One region of the Mycobacterium sp. NPDC003323 genome, then DNA from elsewhere that is predicted to be linked to it. Evidence: predicted binding sites of a transcription regulator. Region 1 holds the regulator's gene; each other region holds the start of a gene.
What was found. Region 1 encodes LexA, which represses DNA repair genes until DNA is damaged. Its sites were predicted from a motif close to CGAACANNTGTTCG; they were not measured.
Positions count from the first base shown of each region.

Region 2: cofD (2-phospho-L-lactate transferase) is a predicted target of LexA. The motif match lies at 2,381-2,394, and genes of this name have one in related genera.
Region 3: ACWDUN_RS01740 (DUF222 domain-containing protein) is a predicted target of LexA. The motif match lies at 2,187-2,200, and genes of this name have one in related genera.

Region 1 covers NZ_JBSFSB010000001.1:796,821-800,837, forward strand. Annotated here, with positions in the region: gene ACWDUN_RS03570 (sunset domain-containing protein) at 1-1,862, shown strand, start outside; gene lexA (transcriptional repressor LexA) at 1,863-2,537, opposite strand; gene ACWDUN_RS03580 (DoxX family protein) at 2,602-3,018, opposite strand; gene ACWDUN_RS03585 (oxygenase MpaB family protein) at 3,015-3,956, opposite strand.
Region 2 covers NZ_JBSFSB010000010.1:67,784-71,800, forward strand. Annotated here, with positions in the region: gene ACWDUN_RS20940 (coenzyme F420-0:L-glutamate ligase) at 1-1,179, opposite strand, end outside; gene cofD (2-phospho-L-lactate transferase) at 1,176-2,174, opposite strand; gene ACWDUN_RS20950 (WhiB family transcriptional regulator) at 2,637-2,906, shown strand; gene ACWDUN_RS20955 (metallopeptidase family protein) at 2,919-3,341, opposite strand; gene ACWDUN_RS20960 (DUF3499 domain-containing protein) at 3,492-3,926, shown strand.
Region 3 covers NZ_JBSFSB010000001.1:420,059-424,075, forward strand. Annotated here, with positions in the region: gene ACWDUN_RS01720 (xanthine dehydrogenase family protein molybdopterin-binding subunit) at 1-252, shown strand, start outside; gene ACWDUN_RS01725 ((2Fe-2S)-binding protein) at 249-758, shown strand; gene ACWDUN_RS01730 (FAD binding domain-containing protein) at 755-1,741, shown strand; gene ACWDUN_RS01735 (DUF3349 domain-containing protein) at 1,741-2,055, shown strand; gene ACWDUN_RS01740 (DUF222 domain-containing protein) at 2,356-3,678, shown strand; gene ACWDUN_RS01745 (DUF6498-containing protein) at 3,754-4,017, opposite strand, start outside.

The sequences.
Region 1 (4,017 bases):
TGACCGGCGCCATCTTGGAGAAGTACGAATCTCTCGGCGGGCCCACCGGTGACCTGGGCTTTCCGACCATCGATGAGGGTCCGGGCCGCGCGGCCAACAGCCGGAACGTCACGTTCAATGCCCCGGACAGCCCGGTCATCTTCTGGACACCGGACACCGGTGCCCGGGTGGTCCGCGGTGCGATCAACAGCGCCTGGGACACCCTGGGCGGATCGGCCGGGGTGCTCGGGGTGCCCAGCGAGGACGAGACCACCGACGGCGATGTGGTCAGCCAGAAGTTCACCGGTGGTGAGATCTCCTGGAACCGCAAGACTCGAACCTTCACGACGGTCCCGCCCGAACTGGCGGGTCAACTCGGTGCCGTCGAGGTTCCCTCGGACGCCACCTCGGCCATCGCCGCGGCCCGCCGGGCGGCCGGTGGGGAGCTCGGCCCGCTGGGTGCCGAGGAGGGTGCGCAGTACGCGATCGGTGCCGACGGTGTCGGTCAGAACTACGCCGGCGGCAAGATCTTCTACAGCCCGGCCACCGGTGCCAACGTGGTGACCGGTCAGGTGCTGGCCAAGTACGAGAGTGTCGGCGGGCCGACCGGGGATCTCGGATTTCCCACCGCGAGCGAAGCCGATGGTGGCCTGGCTCCGCAGAGTGCGGTGGTGCCGTTCGCCGCCGAGGACCAGCCGGTCATCTTCTGGACGCCCGATTTCGGTGCCGTCATCGTCCGTGGCGCGATGAATGCGGCATGGCAGAAGCTGGGCGGTGCAACCGGTGAGCTCGGCGCACCCAAGGCGGATCAGACCGAGAACGGCAACATCGTCACCCAGCAGTTCAACGGCGGGTCCATCTCCTGGGACTCGTCCACCAATCAGTTCAGCACCGAGCCGGCCGGCCTGCAATCGCAGTTGACCGGTCTGCAGGTGCCCGGCGCGGAGGCGCCGCAGAACCCGTCGGCCGCACCCGAGGCGGCGTCGGGCGGTGACGGTGACAAGTGGTACACGTGGCGCTGGTGGTGGCTGCTCGGCCTGATCCCGCTGGTCGGCCTGATCGCGGTGATCGCCGTTGCGGTGCTGCGCAATCGGCGCTCCCGCGACGACCGATTCGAGGACTACGACCGGGGTTACGGCGGCTACGAGGACCGCTACGACGGTTATGACGGCTATGACGGTCCCGACGCCCGCCGCGACGCGGAACCCGAGACCGGCGTGCTGCACGACGGTGGTTACGAGCAGCAGAGTGCGCAGAGCCCGTGGGCGCTGGTGCCGCCGGTCGGCGAGACCCCGCCGTATGCCAAGCGTTCGGCCGAGGCCGGTGCCCGTCCCGCCGACGACTTCACCGACGATCTCGGCGAGGATCTCGACGACGACGATCGGGACGATTTCGTCGACGCCGAGTACGTCGACGAGCCCGAATACGGCGACGAGCCCGAATACGGCGCTGAGCCCGAATACGGCGCTGAGCCGGAGCCGGCGGAAGCACCGCAGGAGCCGGTGTTCGACGAGGACGCGGTGGACACCGCGCCCACCCGCATCGAAACGCTGCCGCCGGAGCCGTCGGTACCCGAACTCGACGTCGAGCCGCCGACCGCGGTGGTCGGGGTCCCGCCGCTGCCGTCCTACGAGCCCGAGGTCCCCAGCGGCCGGCACGCGGCGGCGGCACCGGACGACGAGGCCGAAGACGCCGGTTGGACGTCCATGCGGCTGGCCACCACCGACCGCTACCGGGCCCCCGAGGGTTATCCGATCAAGGCGGACACCAAGACGGGTCTGTACTGGGCGCCGGGCAGCCGCGGCTACCGCGATACCGAGGCCGAGATCTGGTTCGCCAGTGAGGAGTTCGCCCGCGCGAACGGTTTCGTGCGGGCCGACTGATCAGACCTTGCGGATCACGGTGACGACCTTGCCGAGCACCACGGCGTCGTTACCGTCGATCGGTTCGAACGCCGGGTTGTGCGGCATCAGCCACACCTGGCCCTTGGTCCGCTTGAAGGTCTTCACGGTGGCCTCGCCGTCGATCATCGCGGCGACGATATCGCCGTTGTCGGCCACGTTCTGCTGACGGACGACGACCCAGTCGCCGTCGCAGATCGCCGCGTCGACCATCGACTCGCCGACCACCTTCAGCAGGAACAGTGAACCCTCGCCGACCAACTCGCGGGGCAGCGGGAAGACATCCTCGACGGCCTCCTCGGCCAGGATCGGTCCGCCCGCGGCGATGCGTCCGAGCACCGGGACGAAGGTCGGCTCCGGCAGTGTGTCGGAGCCCGCGACGTCGGTCGCGACGATCGGCGTCACGGTGTCGTCGGCGCCGCGGACGTCCACCGCGCGTGGGCGATTGGGATCGCGCCGCAGATAGCCCTTGCGTTCCAGGGTGCGCAGCTGGTGGGCGACCGACGAGGTGGACGTGAGTCCGACGGCGTCGCCGATCTCCCGGATGCTCGGTGGATAGCCACGGGTGGTCACCGAGGTGCGGATGACCTCGAGAATGGTGCGCTGACGCTCGGTCAGGCCGGAGCGTGCCTCAGGGGTGTCGCTGCTGTCGCTCATGGGGCTGAATGTAGTCGCCGCCGCACCGATAATCAAACATGTGTTCGAGGCGTGTCGCGTGTCTTCATCGGCGTCGCGGGATCCCGGTCGACCACAGCGCCCAGGCGATCAGCACCGGCTGGAAGAACAACCGGACCAGGCGCTTGGTGTCGGTGTCGAGGCCGAAACCGTCGGCATGGTTGAGGTACTGCGCGATGTTGCCCGGGAAGATCAGCACGAAGAACGCCGCCAGCAGCCGGCCGACCAGGACGCGGTCGCGTCGCAGCAGGGCCAGGCCGACGCCGAGGGTGATCTCGACGCCACCGGAGGCCATCACGACACCGTCGGCATCCATCGGAACCCACTTCGGCACCTGAGCCTGAAACTCTTCACGGGCCCAGAACAGGTGGCTGAGGCCGGCGAAGATCATCGCGCCGGCAAGCGTCAGGCGGGCGATGCTGCGCGCGCGGGTGGTGGGCGGCGGTGCGGGCACCTCACTCATCGGGCACCGGGCAGGTTGTAGGCGAAGGACTTCTGCTGGCGCTGCTTCATCTTCTCCAGGCACTCGTGATGCTTGCGGGCGTGATAGGCCAGCGGGAAATAGGTCAGCCGATCCGGCAGGATCCGGTAGGCCGTGCGGATGACGGTGTAGATGCGCTGCAGTTCACGCTCTTCGGCCGTGCTCCAGGTGACGCCGAGCTTCGCGCGCAACCGCGGATCGAGCAGCCCCACCACCGAGAGGTAATTCAGCCGCAGCCCGGGGCGCAGGATCCGGCGCGCCAGCGGGCGCAGGAGCGCGGGCACCGATGGCGGCAGGTCGACCTTGCCGGTCTTCATCTCGCCGATCAGTTGCAGTGCCTGCGGGGTGGCTTCCAGCCTGTCGATCCAGGACTCGAAGTAGGCATCCATCTCGGCCGGGGTCTGCGGGTAGTCGCGCATCGGCACGTGCAACAGCCGGGCCAGTCGGCGGTTGTCGCGTAGCAACTCGGCCTTCTCGTCGGCGGTGAACTCACGCCCCACCAGCAGCCGGCCGCCCTGGGCCGTGACGATGTAGCCGGTGGCGATCACCCACTGATAGGACTGCGGGTTCAGTGCGCTGATCTGCTTGCCGTCGGCGGCGCTGCGCATGGTGATCGGCTGGTGCATGGCGCGCACCCGGTTGCCCTCGGCGACGGCCTCGGTGCCGCCGTAGGTCCACCGCAGCACCGAGTCGACGGAGCGGATCGCGCGGCCACCCGGGTCGCCGTGGAAGGCCGCCGAGTAGCGGCCGGTGATCTCGGCGATCACCGGCTCCATGGCCTGCATCATGAACGCCGCCCCGTCGACGATGAGAAACGTCCAGCGCCCGGTGTGCTCGGCGGTCAGTGAGTCCAGCGGGACCAGCTCGGGCCGGCCGGCGTCTTCGGCATCGTGAACGGGTAGATCCGTGGTGGCAGTCATGACTGCGCGCACCTCCTCAAGGCTTGGGGCAGCGACGCTAATATGACCTATCGGTCGCATT
Region 2 (4,017 bases), on a different contig from region 1:
GACCTCACGCACGGCCAGCGCCACCAGCAGTGCCTGTACCGCCGCGCCCGCGGCCACGGTGAACATGGTGTGCTCGGCGGCGGTGCGGGCCGGGTCCGGATAGCTGTGCGCACCGTCGGGCACCATGAACGGGATGACGAGCTCGGGTGCGTCATAGAGCAGTCGGCCGCGTTCGGTGCGCCGCGCCGCATCCTCGGCCGAGCGGCCGTCGCCCACCAGATCCTGTTGCCAGCGTTCGCGCATCGCATCGAGCAGCCGCACGCGGGTCGTCGCGTCGCGCACCCAGACGAAGCGCACCGGGCGGGTGTGGTGCGGGGCCGGTGCGGTCAACGCCTCGGCGACGGCCTCGCTGATCAGTTCCGCGGGCACGGGATCGGTGGCAAAGCGGCGCACCGACCGGCGCAGCAGCTGAGCCTGCCGGCGGCCGAGGTCGATGGCCTCGGCGGTGCCGAGCCAGAACAGGTCCTCCTCACCGCTGCGGACCAGGGTGCGTCCGCTCGACCCGTCATCGTGCAGGGTCAGTCCGCGCACCACCGCCACCGGGATGCCGGTGAGCTTGCCCTTCACCAGATCGGCTGCCGCGGCGAGTTCGTCGGCGACGGCGATCTCGGTCACCACGAGTTCGTTGCCGTGCCCGTCGTGGGCGCCGGCGTAGCCGTGCAGCACGGTCAGCCCGGCGGCGCCGATGGCGACATCGGTCTGGCCGGTGCGCCACGCGCGGCCCATCGTGTCGGTCACCACGACACCGACCCGCACGCCGAGTCGTTCGGCCAGCGCGGCGCGCAGGGCGGCGGCGCTGCCGTCCGGATCGACCGGCAGCAGCGCCAATTCGGCGCCGTCGACATTGGATCCGTCCACGCCGGCCGCGGCCTGGATCAGTCCGATGGCGTTCTCGGTGATCAGCGTCTTGCCCTTGCGGGCCAGCACGCGCACGGCTTCGTCGTCGATGAGTCTGCGGCGCAGCGCGTCTCGCTGCTCCGGGTCGGTGGGTGCGGTGACGATGCGGCCCTCGGCCTTGGACAGCACCTTGCTGGTGATGACGACCACGTCGTCGTCGCGCAGCCAGCCGGCGGCCGCGGCGATCGCGGCGGCGACATCGTCACCGGGCCGGAACTCGGGCAGGCCGGTGACCGGGATGATCTCGCACACGGCCGCACTGCCGTGTTCTGCGGCGCTCACAGTTGCAGTCCCGCCAGACTCAGCCCGGCGCGCACCATCTGTGCCGTGGCGGCGGGATCGGACATCAGCAGCGGCGCCTGCGCCACGGTGACACCGTCGATCTGGGCGCTGTCGCCCTCGTCGATCAGCCAGCCGTCGAGGATGCCCACACCGCTGCGGGCACCGTAGTGCTTGCCCACACCCTCCGAGGACGACTCGACCCCGATGACGGACAGGCATTCGTCGGCCATGCCGCGCAACGGCTTTCCGGCGATGATCGGGGAGTAGCCGATGACGGGTGCCGGCGTGGCCCGTAACGCGGCGCGGATACCGCCGACGGTGAGGATGGAGCCGATGCTGACCACCGGATTGGACGGTGCGATCAAAACCACATCGGCACCATTGATCGCTTCCGTCACACCCGGTGCGGCAGTGGCCTTGTCGGAGCCGATGAACGCGAAGCTGTGTGTCTCGATCTTGGCCCGGTAGCGCACCCACCACTCCTGGAAGTGGATGGCCTTGCGCTCGCCGTCGGGATCGGTGACCACGACGTGGGTCTCGCTGCGGTCGTCACTGGCCGGCAGCAGCCGGGCCCCGGGCGCCCAGCGGGTGCACAGCGCCTCGGTCACCGCAGACAGTGCATAGCCCGCGCGCAGCATCTGTGTGCGGACCAGGTGGGTGGCCAGGTCGCGGTCGCCCAGGCCGAACCAGTCGGGCTGCACGCCATAGGCCGCGAGTTCGGACTTGGCATGCCAGGTTTCGTCGCGGTGCCCCCAGCCACGCTCCGGATCGATACCGCCGCCCAGGGTGTACATGCAGGTGTCGAGGTCCGGGCAGATGCGCACACCGAACATCCAGGCGTCGTCGCCGACGTTGACGACAGCCGTCAATTCGTGTTCTGCCGCGTCATCGGGTTGGATGGCGGGATCGGCAAACTGGCCCAGCCGCAACAGATGCTGGACCCCGAGCAGGAACCGGGCGCCGCCCACGCCGCCGACCAGAACGGTGACCTTCACGCCCTCAGACCCTAGGCCAGCCGGCTTTCTTCGTCGTCGCCGCCCGGGGTGTGGCGAACACGCCGGAGCACGGACACGCCGGATCTATGTCACGGGATGGTATGAAATCCGGCCGTTCCGCTTGACCGAGGCAGCTAACAAGTGTCTAATCACATCAGTGTCATTTCAGGGTTCGCCCACCGGATTTGGTGGCGCAGACCGAGATTCGATCAGTTGTTCGAACAGGGGATGGCCGGACATCACAATAGTGATAGCAGGGGTAGTGCTGGAGGGGTTGAGTTTTCGTGCCAGCAGGGGCTCCACCGAGGGAACAACCATTAGGTGAGGAGGCGGAACATGTCTTTTGAGCAGGTCGATCTCGACCGCGTGCTCCGGTTCGACAACCGGATGCTCGGTTCAGTGGGCAGTGCACCGCACACCACTACCGGTCCGGATTCGAACGAAGTGATCGCACGCCCGCAGCTGAGTCTGGTGCCTGACCGCGCCGACAACGGCGTGCCGGCCGATGATGACGATGATCAGTGGCAGGAGCGCGGTCTGTGTGCGCAGACCGACCCCGAGGCGTTCTTCCCCGAGAAGGGCGGCTCGACCCGCGAGGCCAAGCGCATCTGCCAGGGGTGCGAGGTTCGCGACCGCTGCCTGGAGTACGCCCTGGCCAACGACGAACGATTCGGCATCTGGGGCGGTCTGTCCGAGCGTGAGCGCCGGCGCCTCAAGCGCGGCATCATCTGAAGTCCGGACGCGTCAGGCGTCGTCGGCGGGTGAGTCGATGACGTCGGGGTCCACCCCCAGGTAGGTGGCCACCTGCGCCACCAGCACCTCATGCAGCAGGTCGGCGAGTTCGTCGGTGTCCTTGGCCCGACGCTCGATCGGTTTGCGGAACAACACGATTCGCGCCCGCGTGGCATTACCGCGGACGTCGACACCGGCCGGTATCAACCGGGCCAGGGCCACCGGGCCGTCCGCGACCACCTCCGGTGGCCACTGCACGCTGTCGGGATCCTTGGGCGCGATGCGCGGGATCTCGTCGACCGCCACGTCCAAGGTGGACACCCGGCTGTGCCACCGGCGCTCGATCGGCTCGTAGGCCTCCAGCACCGCCATGTCGAACCGCTCGCCGCGACTGCGCCACCCCGGGACCGTCGGCGGCAGCAGCGGGCCGCGCATTCCGCGGCCGCGCCGTGATCCCCGATGCTTGCGCTGCGCCACGGGACAGATGGTAACGGTTGATAATCGTGGGGTAACGGTTGGAGATCGGCGGCCCGCCACGCGCGTGTCCGGACCCCCGAGACGGTGCCGCACGATAATCTTCGGAGCGTGAACGTTCCCCGTCGCTGCTGCAGGCCCGGGTGCCCGCACTACGCCGTGGCGACGCTGACCTTCGTCTACTCGGACTCGACAGCGGTCGTCGGACCGCTGGCAACCGTCTCCGAGCCGCATTCCTGGGATCTGTGCGTCGTGCACGCCGGGCGGATCACCGCCCCGCGCGGGTGGGAACTGGTGCGCCATGCCGGACCGTTGCCCGCCCACCCCGATGAGGACGATCTGGTTGCCCTCGCCGATGCCGTCCGCGAGGGCCGTGAAGGCCTTCCCTCCACGGTCAACGGTGTCACCACCGGCTTCTCCGACCCGACCACCGGAATGCCCGGCGGATCACTGATGGCGCCGCCGGTGCGACGCCCCGAACCCAACGGTCGCCGGCGCGGCCACCTGCGGGTCCTGCCGGACCCGCCGGAGTCCTCGGCCGAGTAGCACTGCGCCGCTCCGGGACCCGTTGATCGGCTCCCACCGCAACTCATCACGGGACCTGCGGCGGCTGCGATGGCGAGCCACTAGGCTGGCT
Region 3 (4,017 bases), 380 kb from region 1:
CCCTACGACCCGCGCACCGCTCAACTGATCGGCGAGTACTACCTTCCCACTCACGCCGATGTCCCGGATTTCGACATCAGCTTCGTCGACACCCCGGATTACGGCCTGAATTCGGTCGGCGTCCGCGGTATCGGCGAGATCGGAACCTGCGGGGTACCCGCCGCGATCACCAACGCCATCTTCCACGCCACCGGAAAGCGGCTGCGCGATCTGCCGATCACGGTGGAGTCACTGTTGAGGAGCACACCATGACGCCACTGCAATTGACGGTCAACGGATCACCGACGAAGTTGCACGTCGATGTCCGGTCCACCCTACTGGACCTGCTGCGCGAACGGCTGGGACTGACGGGCACCAAAAAGGGCTGTGATCACGGCCTGTGCGGTGCGTGCACGGTCACGGTGGACGGTGAGCGGGTGTTGAGCTGTCTGACATTGGCCGTGTCGATCGACGGCGCCGAGGTCGGCACCATCGAGGGTGGTGACGAGCTCGACGCCGTGCAAGAGGCTTTCGTGGCGCATGACGGATTCCAGTGCGGGTACTGCACGCCGGGGCAGATCACCTCGGCGCGCGCGCTGCTGCGCGAACACCGCCGCGGCGACCTGTCCGCGGCGTCCTTCGAAGAGTGTCGCACCGCGGTCGCGTCGGGGCCGCAAGACTTGTCGGACAACGAGATCCGGGAGCGGATGGCCGGCAACATCTGCCGCTGCGGGGCCTACGCCAACATGCTGGCCGCGATCAGACAGTGTGCATCGTGAAGACGTTTGCCTTTCGGCACGCCACGACGGTCGATGATGCGGTGCGGCAGGCGCAGACCGGTGCCCGGTACTACGCCGGAGGCACCAACCTGCTGGATCTGATGAAACTGGGCGTCGAGACACCCGATGCGCTCGTCGACATCGGGCGTCTGGATCTGCGCGCCGTGACCGCCACAGCCGACGGCGGTGTGTTGATCGGTGCGAACGCCACCAACAGCGCGGTCGCCAACGACCGGCTGATCCGGCGGCAGTATCCGATGCTGTCCCAGGCCACCCTGTCCGGGGCCACAACGCAGATCCGCAACATGGCCACCGTCGGCGGGAATCTCATGCAACGCACCCGCTGTCCGTACTTCATGGATCCGGCGTTCGGTCAGTGCAACAAGCGTGCACCGGGCAGCGGGTGCGCCGCGCAGGGCGGCTTCAATCGCGAACATGCGTTGTTCGGTGCCGACACGTCATGCGTGGCGGTGCATCCCTCGGACATGGCCGTCGCGCTGGCCGCCCTCGACGCCCGCGTGCACACCATCGGTCCGGACGGGCCGCGCCGCATCGACATCGCCGACTTCTTCGTGCTGCCGGGGCGCCACCCCGAGCGCGACAACGTGATGCGCCACGGCGAGCTGATCACCGGTGTCGAACTGCCGACGTCGCCGCTCGCCCGGAACAGCTGGTATCTGAAAGTCCGTGATCGGCACAGTTATGCGTTCGCGTTGGTGTCGGTGGCGGCAGGGATCGGCATTGTCGACGGCCGGATCAGCGCGGCGGCGGTGGCACTGGGCGGGGTGGCAGCCAAACCGTGGCGGGTGGCCGCGGCCGAGGCCGCACTGATCGGATCCCCGGCCTCCGAGACCGCATTCGGTGCCGCGGCCGACGAACTCCTTGTCGGCGCGGAGCCGCTGGCGCAGAACGGATTCAAGATCGCGCTGGCCCGCAACAGCATTGTGCGTGCGTTGCGTCGCGCCGCCGATACACTCGGTTGATGACCGTCTCGTCGATGGTGAACTCGGTGGTGAAGTGGCTGCGCGCGGGCTATCCGGACGGCGTCCCCGGACCCGACCGGGTACCGCTGCTCGCGCTGCTGCGGGCCACGCCGCTGAGCGAGGACGAACTGCGCGAGGTGGTCCGCAATATCGCGGAGGCCTCGGCGCCGGCCGATATCGATGATCCGATCACCCGCGATGACATCGAGACGTTCATCGCCGAGTACACCCGTCACGACCCGGGGCCGGAGAACACCGCCAGGGTGGCGGCGCGACTGGCCGCCGCCGGGTGGCCGCTGGCGGATCTGCGCTAGTTCGGGGCCCGGCAAGGGCAGGCTTCCGGCGGTTGAGGACCCCGAAGTGTCACCGATGTCCTGATACACAATTTCCCCACCAATTCCCGTCTCGGAAATCTGTTGCATGGCGATCAGATTCGGCGTAGACTCGAACATAAGTTCGAAGCGAAGTGGCTCCCACTCTCCAGGTGAGCCCGTGTCGGCGGCTACCGGTCGCCGAAAAGGTTCGACGACCCTGACGAGGGTTTGGTCGAGCCGTGGTGCCCCTTATGGGGCGAGTGTGTGTGTTTGGCCTTGTCCGAAAGGTTGGGTCCCGTTATGGACGCCACCCATTTCAGTTCTTTCATCGATGTGCTGATCGACGATCTCGCACCGTCTGCTCCACCCGATGATGACGTCGGGCGGACGTTGTTTCATCTGCTGGACTGTCCGCGGAAGGTGATCGACGAGGCGGCGCTGTTGGCGGTGCTGGCGGCGGCGGTGACGGCCCGCAATCTGTTCGATCATGTGATCGCTTCTGCGGTGGCGGCGGCGGAGCGTTTGGGGGTGCCGGCGCGCAAACGTCTGCGCAGCGGGGCTGATCTGCTCACAGCGCTGGGGATGTCTCCGGGTGCCGCGCAGCGCGCGGCACGGGTGGGACGCGCGGCGCCCGGTCTGCCGGCGTTGACGCGGTCCCAACGTTTGGGTGGGTTGGGCATCGAGTTCGTCGACGCGGTCGGTAAAGGCGTGGCCCATATCGAGCGCCGCGTCGAGCTGTCCGAGGAAGACCGCGCGGCGGTGGTGACCAAGTTGATGATCCAGACCACCCCGGGTCAGGTGGACGCCAAGGCCCGGGCGATCGCCATCGACAAGACCGCGGCACAACCGGTGGGGGAAAGACCGGTGCCGGTGGCCGAGGACACCGGCCTCAACGAGATGACCCTGATTCAGAACAGCGAGGGCCGATTCGAGGCCACGTTGGATCTGGATGTGGGTACCGGGGAAGAGCTGTGCGCCGCCCTGGATCCGTTGTGTAGGCCCGTCCCTTTGCCGGACGGCTCCCCGGACCCTCGCCCCATCAACACACGTCGCGGCGACGCGATCGGGCAGATCTTGCGCACATACTTGTCGCAGTCGACACGACCGATGTCCGGCGGGGTGCTGCCGCACGTCACCCTGATCCGGCCGAACGCCGCAGCGGCCGGTGACGAAGAAGTCGACAGCCTGGGTTTCGGTGGCCCGATCAGCACCGCCACCGCCGATCTGATCGCCTGTGACTCCACGCTGACCTCGGTGATCGTCGACCATACCGGGGTCCCACTCGATCTAGGGCGCAGCGAGCGGCTGTTCACTCCTGCGATCCGTAAAGCGTTGGGGATACGCGACAAGGGCTGTGCGCATCCGGGGTGTGGCCGGCCGGTGTCATGGTGCGACGCCCACCACATCCGACCCTGGGGTGCCGGCGGCGAAACAAGCCTGGACAACGGTGTGCTGCTCTGCCGACTACACCACACCCAGATCCACCACGGTGGCTGGCAGGTCTACCTCGGCCCCGATCGCCACCCCTGGTTCATCCCACCACACGACCCAACCGGACCCGAACCACCACACCTGCGGTCGCACGCCCGACGCACCATGACCGACCTACCGGCCGCCGCATAACCCAAAGATTCAGCGCACCTTGAAAACTGAACAGTGAGCCGGCTGCGCGGTGTCTCGCAACGGAGCCGCCCGCACCTAAACGCGAGGTTCCCAGGGGTGCTCGTTGGCCTCAAGGCGCTGCCGTTCCTCGGTCTGCTCCTCGGCCCAGAAGTCCTCGAACTTCTTGCCGGGATGCACATTCGGGACGCGATTGAGGATGTTGCTCAGCCATTCGGGTGGTCGTGCGGGTTTCCACTGCGGCAACGCGGAACTCAGCTGCGCCATGGTCCTCAGAACAACGAACACGCCGAAGAAGGCGTCCGGCGTATCGGTGATCGCAATGGCGAGGAAACCGATCAA